2 linked regions of the Rhizobium lentis genome follow. The protein of the gene in region 1 interacts with the protein of each later gene in a pairwise test. Links are inferred from orthologs where the notes say so. Each region holds a gene or a part of one and is shown on either strand. Other genes may lie near its edges.

Region 1 (5,408 bases):
AGCGTGAAGAAGCGGCGATGCTCCTCGGAAACCGGACCGATGCCGATGGTGCGGGTGATGTCGGTCGTGCCGTTGATATATTGCGCGCCGGAATCGATCAGGAAGAGTTCGCCGGCCCGGATCATCCGGTTGCTCTCGGTCGTCACGCGGTAATGCATGATCGCCGCATGTTCGCCCGCACCCGAAATCGTATCGAAGGAAATGTCCTTCAGCGGATTCTGCATGCTCTGGCCGACGCTGGCGCGGACCGCTTCGAGACGCTCGGCGGCAGCGATCTCGCTCACCGTGCCGGGTTTTTCCTGCGACAGCCAATAGAGGAATTCCACCATCGCCGCCCCGTCCTGCAGGTGGGCGGCGGCCGAGCCGTTGATCTCGACGTCGTTTTTCACCGCACGCGGCAGCTTGGCAGGATCGACGCCCTCCACTGCCTCGCCGCCCGCCTTGCGGATGATTTCGGCGAGCGCGTAGGAAGCGATGTCGGGATCGATCAGCACGCGGCCGCCATCCCTGGACACGGCAGTGAGCCTCTCCTCCAGCGCCGAGGGCGGCAGCTGCGTCGAAATCTGCCCGAGATAGGCCTCGGCCTCGATGCCGGTCTTGCGCTTGTCGAGAAAAAGCTCGGCGCGCCCATCGGCATGAATAATGGCGCGCGCCAGCGGATGTGGCGTGTGCGGCACGTCGGCGCCGCGGATGTTGAAGGTCCAGGCAACCGAGGAGGGATCGGCGATCAGTACCGCTGCGAGGTTCCTCTTCGAAAGATCGGCGGCGATCGTCGCGATCTTGTCGCTCGCCAGCACGCCGGCCTGGGCGACATTCTGGATGGTGACGGCGCCGAGCGGCTCGGCCGGCCGGTCGCTCCAGAGCTTGTCGAGCGGATTGTGCGGCAGGAAGACCAGCGTGCCGCCGATCTCCGAAAGCGCCCTTTCCAGGCGGCGAACCTCCGCCCCCGAATGCAGCCAGGGATCGATGCCGAGCCGCAGGCCCTTGGCTCCGTTTGCGACAAGCCAGACATGCGGGGGCGCGTTGACGAGATCGCCGCCGGAGAAGACCGAACCGTCGACCTGTTCGGCAAGCTTCGTCACATAACGCCCGTCGACGAAGACGATCGCCTGCGTGCGCAGGATCAGCGCAATACCGGCCGAACCGGTAAAGCCCGTCAGCCATGCCAGCCGCTCGGAACAAGCAGGAACATATTCGCCGTTGAATTCATCGGCGCGCGGCACGAGGAAGGCATCGATGCCGAGCGAATCGAAAGTGGCGCGCAGCGCCGATACCCGATCCCTGCCGAACTGCGGCGTGGAGGTGACGTCGAAGGACTGGAACATGCTGGAAACCCGAATGGTTGAGACGAATCCGGTGAATGGATAGCCGCCATGTTAGCGAAATTTCAATCGATGGGGAGAAAAAGCGACAAACGAGTCGAAACCATTGAGCCCGCTCAATATTTTGACAGAACTGTGACGACAAAAGTTAATTTGGCACGCTTTATGCATTGGCCGCATGGCTCCCATGAGCAAAAGCCTCTGCCTCCGCGTTTCAGAATAGCTATATAGACGCCATCGAACGGTTCGGACGGACCAGCAAACAAAGGAATTTTTGAAATGACCGCCTCTCTCTCGCGCTTCGCATATGGCAGCCCGGTGCAGGCTGGCGAACGCCAGACCGTGCGTCACGTCATCGGCGCCCGCCGGCCGCAGAACGACGACAGCCTGAGGCTGCTCGGCGCCGGCCAGCGCGCCACGCGCCACAAGGGCGCTCCCAGCTACGCGTTCTAAGTCTGAAAGCCCGTCCGTCTCCTCCCTCCCGGACAGGCCTATTGGAATGCAGTAGAGCCCGCTCGAGCGCTCCTCCCCTTGAGCTCGCGGGCATCGACCGGATAGACCGGTCCAAGGCGGTGCCATCGGCGCCGCCTTTTCTTTTGTCTTGGGAAGCATGAGAAGCGCTATGCTGTGTATGACCAAGGTCGCGGCGAGTCTCTTCTCCCAGCGGGGGTCCGAAGGACGGGTTGAGACCCGTGGCTCAACCCCGGTCGGTGCCGGAGCGACAGCGAGGCGATGAGGGGGCCGCACGGCATACCATTCATTGCCCTTCGCTTACGCTCAGCGCATTCGCAGCTCGCCGCTCACCCCCTCATCTGCCCTTCGGGCATCTTCTCCCCGCTGGGGAGAAAAGGAAGCCTCGTCAAGGCCGATCGAAATGGATTGTCACCCAGCCATTCCGCCAGATCGTCCTGACGTGGCGAAGCCTCGCGCCGCTATAGGCGGCAATCACTTTCCATCGCTGCGCAGCCAATATCCCCGAGAGAATTACCGAGCCGCCGGGTGCAAGATGCGTGGCGAGCTGCGGCGCCATCTTGATCAGCGGTCGGGCGAGAATATTGGCGATGATGAGATCGAAGGGGCCGTGCTCGGAAAAGGCCGTCGAATGAAAACCCGGCGCGGTCCGGGTGACGATACCCGACGCGGTGCCATTGCGGCGCACGTTCTCAGCCGCGACCCGCGTTGCGATCGGATCGATGTCGGTCGCCAAAACCGGTATGTTCTTGAGCTTGCGCACCGCTATCGCCAGCACGCCGCTGCCGGTGCCGAGATCGAGCGCGTTGCGGACCGGGCGCGAGCGCACCACGGCGTCGATCACTTCAAGGCAGCCGGCCGTCGTGCCGTGATGGCCGGTGCCGAAGGCCTGGCCGGCATCGATCTCGATGGCGATGTCGCCGGAGCGGACCTTGTCGCGGTCATGCGAACCATGCACCAGAAAGCGCCCTGCTCTGACGGGCTTCAATCCCTCCAGCGATTTCACCACCCAGTCGACATCAGGAATGACCTCCCGCTGCAGCCGGGCATCGGGAAACGTGGTCTTCAGCGCCGCCTCGACTCGGGAGCGCACATCCGCCTCCTCCTCGGCCATCATATAGACCGAAGCTTCCCAGATATCCTTCTTCTCATCGATCTCGGTGGTGCCGATGGCAAAGTCTTCTTCGCCGAAGACTTCGGTGAAGAGGTCGAGGATTTGTTCGGCCTCGTTTTCGGTCGTCGACACGTAAAGGCGGATTTCACTCACAATATGCGGTCTTTCCCGTTTCCGTTACCCGCCACGGTCGGGCAAGCGCCCTATCACCCCTTGCTGGCGAGATTCTCCAGCTTCTTTATCGCCGTGTCCGGGTTTTCACCATAGGCGATCGTTCCGGAAAAGCGCCCGGCCGAATCGAGCAGGAAAACGGAGGCGGTGTGATCCATCGTGTAATCACCGTTCGGATCCTTCTCGTCGACCGGGACCTTCTTGGCGTAGACACGATAACCCTTGATGACCTCGGCGATCTTGTCGGGAGAGCCCGAGATGCCGGTAATACGCTTGGACACGTTGGAAACATACTGGTTCATGATCTCGGGCGTGTCGCGCTCGGGATCGACGGTGACGAAATAGGCCTGCAGCTTGGTGCCGTCGGGGTCGACCTTCTGCATCCAGCCGTCCAGCTCGAAGAGCGTCGTCGGGCAAACCTCGGGGCAATGGGTGAAGCCGAAAAACAGCGCCGTAGGCTTGCCGCGCAGCGCCTGCTCGGTGATCGGCTGACCGCTCTGGGAGACCAGGGTAAAGGGCACGCCGAACGGAGCCTCGGCCACCACGTTTCCCGTTTTGTTGAGATAATACGTGAACCCGCCGAGAAACGCGGCAACTATCAACACAGCGACCCAGATGACGATGCGGAATGTCTTCATTGGCATGAACCTCGATCCGGCGGATATGCGCCGCCCACCCCCGAGCATGTCGCGCAAAAGCGCGCAGCGGTTTTGCGATAACGACATGCGTAAAAACAAAGAGCTAAAGCGCGAGGAGCGAATCTGAAAGATCGCTACGCGCTTACGCGTTCCGCGTGATTATAGTCTCGGCCGTATACACGCAATTCAAGAATATGTTTTCTGACCCGTGATTTATTGTCTCACCGGACAGCGCGGCAACTGTCGAAAAGCCGTCCCACTAAAATGAGAAAATTTCAAAAATTGCCTGCATTTGGAATGGCTTGGATCGCAGCAGGACAGACAATCTCAAGATGGTATCGTTAGGAAAGACTTAAGCCGTCATATCTATATTTCGCAGTGCGTGCGGCCCGATAGAGCCGTTCTGACATGAAGTCTGCCGTGTGGCGAAAACCCCGGACGTCCGCATGAGGGTAGGAAAACATAAACCCAAGCGGTTTGTGGAGGGGTCTTTTCATGACGAATTCAGCAGTGCGCAAGAGCCTGTCGGTCAGCCAGCGGCTCTGGACGCTCGGCGGTGCCGCTCTTTTCGGCTTCGGGACGATGCTCGGCGTCGGCTGGTACGAAAACGCCCGTATCGACGCCGGCCTGCGCCGCGCCAGCGAGATCCAGGCGAGCGTCGACCGCATCAACGACATGCGGCTTGCGAACCTGACCCTGGTGCTAGCCGCGATGGACACCATCGTCGACAAGGATGACAAGACGGTACAACCGGCGCGCATCAAGCTGATGGCCGATTCTCTGGCCACACTATCCAATGGCTCGAAAGACATACGTCTGCATGCCGGCGAGATGAACGATGCCGACCTGTTGAAGAACTACGACACCGATGTCGCCGAAATGCGCAAGGCGATCGAGGTCGATCTCGTCGCACTGGTTCAGCAGGGAGCGCCCGATGCCGAATTCGACAAGATCGATGATACGATCGACGGCGCCGGCGAAGAACTGAGCAATACACTTAACAAGCTTGCCGCCGACGGCACCGCCTTTGCCCATCAGCACGTCCAGGCTGCGAATGAAACATCGCAGCGAGCCCTCCACCTGCAGATCGGGCTCGGCATCCTCGCCATCCTCACCATGGCCGTCCTGCAATATGTCCATGGCGGATCGATCCGCCGCGGCATCGCAGCGGTCAGCGAAAGCATGCGGCGCATCATGAACGGCGATCTTGCCAGCGCCGTTGCGGAAAAAACCCGCGGCGACGAGATCGGCGAAATGGCTCGCGCCGCCGACGCCTTCCGCCTTGCCGCAATCGAGAAGCGTGACCTCGAGGCGCGGAGCCAGAGCGACAGGCAACGCAGCGACGCCGAGCATCGCGAACGCGAAGCCGCCAAGCTCGCCGACGCCGAGGCGCTCAACGCCGCCGTCACCGCTCTCGGCGCCGGCCTCACCCGGCTGTCGGCGGGCGACGTGACCGTGACGATCGACCAGCCATTCCGCGAAGAGCTGGAACGCCTGCGTCTGGACTTTAACCAGACGACCGCGACGCTGCGCAAGGCGATGAGCGACATTGCCATCAACAGCAGCTCGATCGAGGCCAACAGCCGTCAGATGCGCGCTGCGGCCGACGATCTCGCCAAACGCACCGAGCAGCAGGCCGCCTCGCTGGAAGAGACGTCGGCCGCACTCGATCAGATCACCGCCACTGTCCGC
Region 2 (4,584 bases), 3.3 Mb from region 1 along the record:
GTCAGGCTACGAGGTTCACAACCTCGATCTCGTGCCGCTGGACAGCCCCGGCGTCACCAACCTCATCGCTGACATCACCGACAGCGGTCAGGTCTTCAACGCGCTGTCGATGCACCGCGATTTTCCGGATCTCGACGCGGGCAGGGGTATGCAGCCCTTCGATGCCGTCGTGCATTTCGCTGCCATCCCCCGCATCCTGATCAAGCCCGACAACGAGACATTCCGCATCAACACGATGGGCACCTACAATGTCATCGAGGCGGCGGTGAAGCTCGGTATCCGTAAGATCATCGTCGCGTCGAGCGAGACGACCTACGGCGTCTGCTTTGCCGAAGGCCATCGCGATTTCCACCAGTTCCCGCTGGAGGAAGATTACGACGTCAATCCAATGGATTCCTACGGCCTTTCCAAGGTGGTCAACGAAAAGACGGCGCGCGCCTTTGCCGAACGGTCGGGCTTCGACATCTATGCGCTGCGCATCGGCAATGTTATCGAGCCGCACGAATACGAGCGGTTCCCGACCTATTTTGCCCATCCCGAGATGCGCAAACGAATCGCCTGGAGCTATATCGACGCTCGCGACCTCGGACAGATCTGTCATCTCTGCATCGAGAAGGACGGGCTCGGCTACCAGGTCTTCAATGCCGCTAACGATACGGTGTCGGCCAATACACCGTCGAAAGAGCTTGCCAAGCGATTCTTTCCGAACGTGCCTTTTACCCGCGAGATCGGCGAATACGAGGGGCTGCTCTCCAACCGCAAGATTCGCGAGGTGCTGGGCTTCAAGGAAGAACATGACTGGCGGAAATATGTGAAGGTCTGAATGCTCTCCGGCCGCACGATCGCGAAGCCGGCCGCGCGCAAATTGAGCAGAAGGGCTTTGAAAACCGAAAATCGGGCTTGCCAATCCGCTGCCGCCGTCTTAAAGGGAGCGCCATGCATTTCAGCAGCGATTTGCGGGTCTTGGCCCGGGCGCTGAAGGATGGGCATGAAGGGGTATAGCTCAGTTGGTAGAGCGGCGGTCTCCAAAACCGCAGGTCGGGGGTTCGAGCCCCTCTGCCCCTGCCATCTTCCTGAAACGGACAGCGCGGCCGTGCTCGCGGCATTCCGGCGGGGATTGATCGGTGGCAACTAATTTCGTCAAACTTCGGTTTCCCTCTTGTGTATTCGGGAATCGGTGTTTATTTAGGGTTCAACAGACACGCGGTGCGTGGGGCTGATAGTTTCAGCTTTACGCGCCGTAATTGCGTGGGCAGTCGATGGCATCCAAATCCAATCCATTTGCGTTTCTGCAGCAAGTGCGCTCCGAGACGTCCAAGGTCACATGGCCGTCGCGCCGCGAGACGATGATCTCCACGGTTATGGTTCTTGTGATGGTGGTTTTCGCCGCGCTGTTTTTCTTTGCCGCTGACCAGCTGATTGGCTGGGCTCTGAGCTTCGTGCTGAATACCGGCAACTGATACGGGTGGAGATGAAAATGGCGGCACGTTGGTACATCGTCCACGCGTATTCGAATTTTGAAAAGAAGGTGGCTGAAGACATCGAGAACAAGGCTCGCCAGAAGGGGCTTGAGCATCTGTTCGAGAAGATCCTTGTGCCGACCGAAAAGGTTGTGGAAGTGCGTCGCGGCCGCAAGGTCGACAGCGAGCGCAAGTTCTTCCCGGGCTATGTCCTGGTCCGCGCCAATCTGACGGACGAGGCCTATCACCTGATCAAGAATACCCCGAAGGTTACGGGGTTCCTTGGTTCCGACAACAAGCCCGTTCCGATTCCGGATTATGAAGCCGAGCGCATTCTCGGCCAGGTTCAGGAAGGTGTCGAGCGGCCGAAGGCTTCCGTTACCTTCGAGATCGGCGAGCAGGTCCGCGTTTCCGACGGCCCCTTTGCCTCGTTCAACGGCACGGTTCAGGATGTGGACGAGGAACGTTCGCGCCTGAAGGTGGAGGTGTCGATCTTCGGCCGCGCAACGCCGGTCGAATTGGAATACGCGCAGGTCGAGAAGGTCTGATTGCGAGAGTTTGGAAGCCGGCCTTGCGGCCTGTTTCCCGCGGACCTTGTCCGCACCCGCGTGGAAGGTGAGGGGTCTTAGCCGGGCCCTAATGATCCGCACCACGCAACCGCAGCCGCCGGAGCGATCCGGCATCACGGGCCGGGCGACCGGCCGTTCATGAAAGGCAGAGAGATATGGCTAAGAAAGTTGCAGGCCAGCTCAAGCTTCAGGTCAAGGCAGGATCGGCAAACCCGTCCCCGCCGATTGGTCCGGCGCTTGGTCAGCGTGGCATTAACATCATGGAATTCTGCAAGGCGTTCAATGCCGCCACGCAGGAAATGGAAAAGGGTATGCCGATTCCGGTCGTCATCACCTATTACCAGGACAAGTCCTTCACCTTCGCGATGAAGCAGCCTCCGGTCAGCTACTGGCTGAAGAAGGAAGCGAAGATCACGTCCGGTTCCAAGACGCCCGGCAAGGGCGCAAAGGCTGGTACCCTCACCAAGGCTCAGATCAAGACGATCGCCGAAGCCAAGATGAAGGACCTGAACGCAGCAGATATCGAAGGTGCAATGGCGATGATCGAGGGCTCTGCCCGCGCCATGGGCCTGGAAGTGGTGGGTTAAGACCATGGCAGGCAAGCGCACTCAGAAGATCAACGAAGGTGTTGATCCGACCAAGCTCTACGCTCTGACGACCGCCATCGGCATGGTCAAGGAACGGGCTGTCGCCAAGTTCGACGAAACCATCGAAGTCTCGATGAACCTCGGCGTTGACCCGCGCCATGCGGACCAGATGGTTCGCGGCGTCGTCAACCTGCCGAACGGCACCGGCCGTACGGTTCGCGTCGCGGTCTTTGCTCGTGGCGCCAAGGCTGATGAAGCCAAGGCTGCCGGTGCCGATGTTGTCGGCGCCGAAGACCTCGTCGAAATCGTCCAGGGCGGCAAGATCGAATTCGATCGCTGCATCGCTACCCCCGACATGATGCCGCTCGTCGGTCGTCTCGGTAAGGTTCTCGGCCCGCGCGGCATGATGCCGAACCCGAAGGTCGGCACCGTCACCATGGATGTTGCCGGCGCCGTCAAGGCGTCCAAGGGCGGTGCTGTCGAGTTCCGCGTCGAGAAGGCTGGTATCGTCCATGCCGGTATCGGCAAGGCTTCCTTCGACGCCAAGGCTCTGGAGGAAAACATCCGTGCCTTCGCCGACGCCGTCATCAAGGCGAAGCCAGCTGGCGCCAAGGGCAACTACGTCAAGCGCGTGGCGATTTCCTCGACCATGGGCCCGGGCGTCAAGATCGAAGTCGGCTCGGTCACCGCAGCTCCGACTGCATAAGTTTATCGCCGGGCTTTCGCCTGGTGAATTGAATTTCCGGCCTCGCAAGGGGCCGGAATATTCCGGAGAAATCCGGAATCCTGTCCGAGATTGCAGGTGGTTTTCCCTTAATCACTTGGCCTGCATGAGACGGGTAAGACCCGAATTGCATGAAGTTCGCTTCTCGTAACTCGGTTCGAGCCTTGGATGCCTTGTGCCTCTTTAGCCTTGATTGGCGCGGAGCGCGAGGGGACAGGATCCTCAAGCGTCGCTTGGGATCTCTTTTGATCCCGGGAGGCAAAAGGCAACCCGGTGGGTCCGTTCAAATGGTCCCGCCAACTGGAGATAGGCAGTGGAAAGAGCGGAAAAACGCGAATTCGTCACGGAACTGAACGAAGTCTTCAAGGCTTCGGGCTCGGTTGTCGTGGCCCACTATGCTGGTGCTACAGTCGCACAGATGAACGATTTTCGTTCGAAGATGCGCGCTGCTGGCGGCGCCGTCAAAGTCGCGAAGAACCGCCTGGCCAAAATTGCCCTTCAGGGTACGGAAGCGGAAGGGATTTCCAATCTCTTCAAGGGTCAGACCCTCATTGCTTACAGCAATGATCCGATCACCGCTCCGAAGGTCGTCATGGATTTCGCCAAGACCAACGACAAGATCGTGGTTCTCGGCGGCGCCATGGGCACGACAACGCTGAACGCCGAAGGTGTCAAGTCGCTTGCGACCCTGCCTTCGCTGGACGAACTGCGTGCGAAGCTGCTGGGCATGATCCAGACTCCGGCTACCCGCATCGCAGGCGTTGTTGCAGCACCGGCAAGCCAGCTTGCTCGCGTGTTCTCGGCCTACGCCAAGAAGGACGAAGCCGCTTAAGGCGGTTTTTCGCTGTACATACTCAACAGTTCGAACCGAACAAAGGAACTAGAAAATGGCTGATCTCGCAAAGATCGTTGAAGACCTCTCCTCGCTGACCGTCCTGGAAGCCGCTGAGCTTTCCAAGCTGCTCGAAGAAAAGTGGGGCGTTTCCGCCGCTGCTCCGGTAGCTGTTGCTGCCGTTGCTGGTGGTGCAGGCGGTGCAGCTGCTCCGGCTGAAGAAGAAAAGACCGAGTTCGACGTCATCCTGACGGATGCCGGCGCCAACAAGATCAACGTCATCAAGGAAGTCCGCGCCATCACCGGTCTCGGCCTCAAGGAAGCCAAGGACCTCGTCGAAGGCGCTCCGAAGGCTGTCAAGGAAGGCGTTTCCAAGGCTGAAGCCGCCGACATCAAGAAGAAGCTTGAAGAC

Evidence for each region.
Region 2: the proteins of J0663_RS01655 (region 1) and rplK interact in binary tests that used the Escherichia coli proteins (3 or more experiments, as listed by UniProt). The link is inferred for Rhizobium lentis from one-to-one orthologs.

The regions. Positions count from the first base shown.
Region 1 is NZ_CP071454.1:317,768-323,175, forward strand. What follows is about bases 1,122-4,014. They hold J0663_RS01655 (50S ribosomal protein L11 methyltransferase), read right to left. Parts: upstream 3,061-4,014; coding sequence 2,182-3,060; downstream 1,122-2,181. Other genes in these bases: J0663_RS01645 (aminopeptidase P family protein), read right to left, coding at 1,122-1,325; J0663_RS01650 (hypothetical protein), read left to right, coding at 1,602-1,775; J0663_RS01660 (SCO family protein), read right to left, coding at 3,114-3,716. In the rest of the region: more of J0663_RS01645, read right to left, coding at 1-1,121; J0663_RS01665 (methyl-accepting chemotaxis protein), read left to right, coding at 4,212-5,408. UniProt on the Escherichia coli protein: Methylates ribosomal protein L11.
Region 2 is NZ_CP071454.1:3,594,270-3,598,853, forward strand. Bases 1,189-3,900 are described here. They hold rplK (50S ribosomal protein L11), read left to right. Parts: upstream 1,189-2,184; coding sequence 2,185-2,616; downstream 2,617-3,900. Other genes in these bases: secE (preprotein translocase subunit SecE), read left to right, coding at 1,260-1,460; nusG (transcription termination/antitermination protein NusG), read left to right, coding at 1,478-2,008; rplA (50S ribosomal protein L1), read left to right, coding at 2,621-3,322; rplJ (50S ribosomal protein L10), read left to right, coding at 3,654-3,900. Also shown: J0663_RS17230 (NAD-dependent epimerase/dehydratase family protein), read left to right, coding at 1-823; more of rplJ, read left to right, coding at 3,901-4,172; rplL (50S ribosomal protein L7/L12), read left to right, coding at 4,228-4,584. UniProt on the Escherichia coli protein: Forms part of the ribosomal stalk which helps the ribosome interact with GTP-bound translation factors.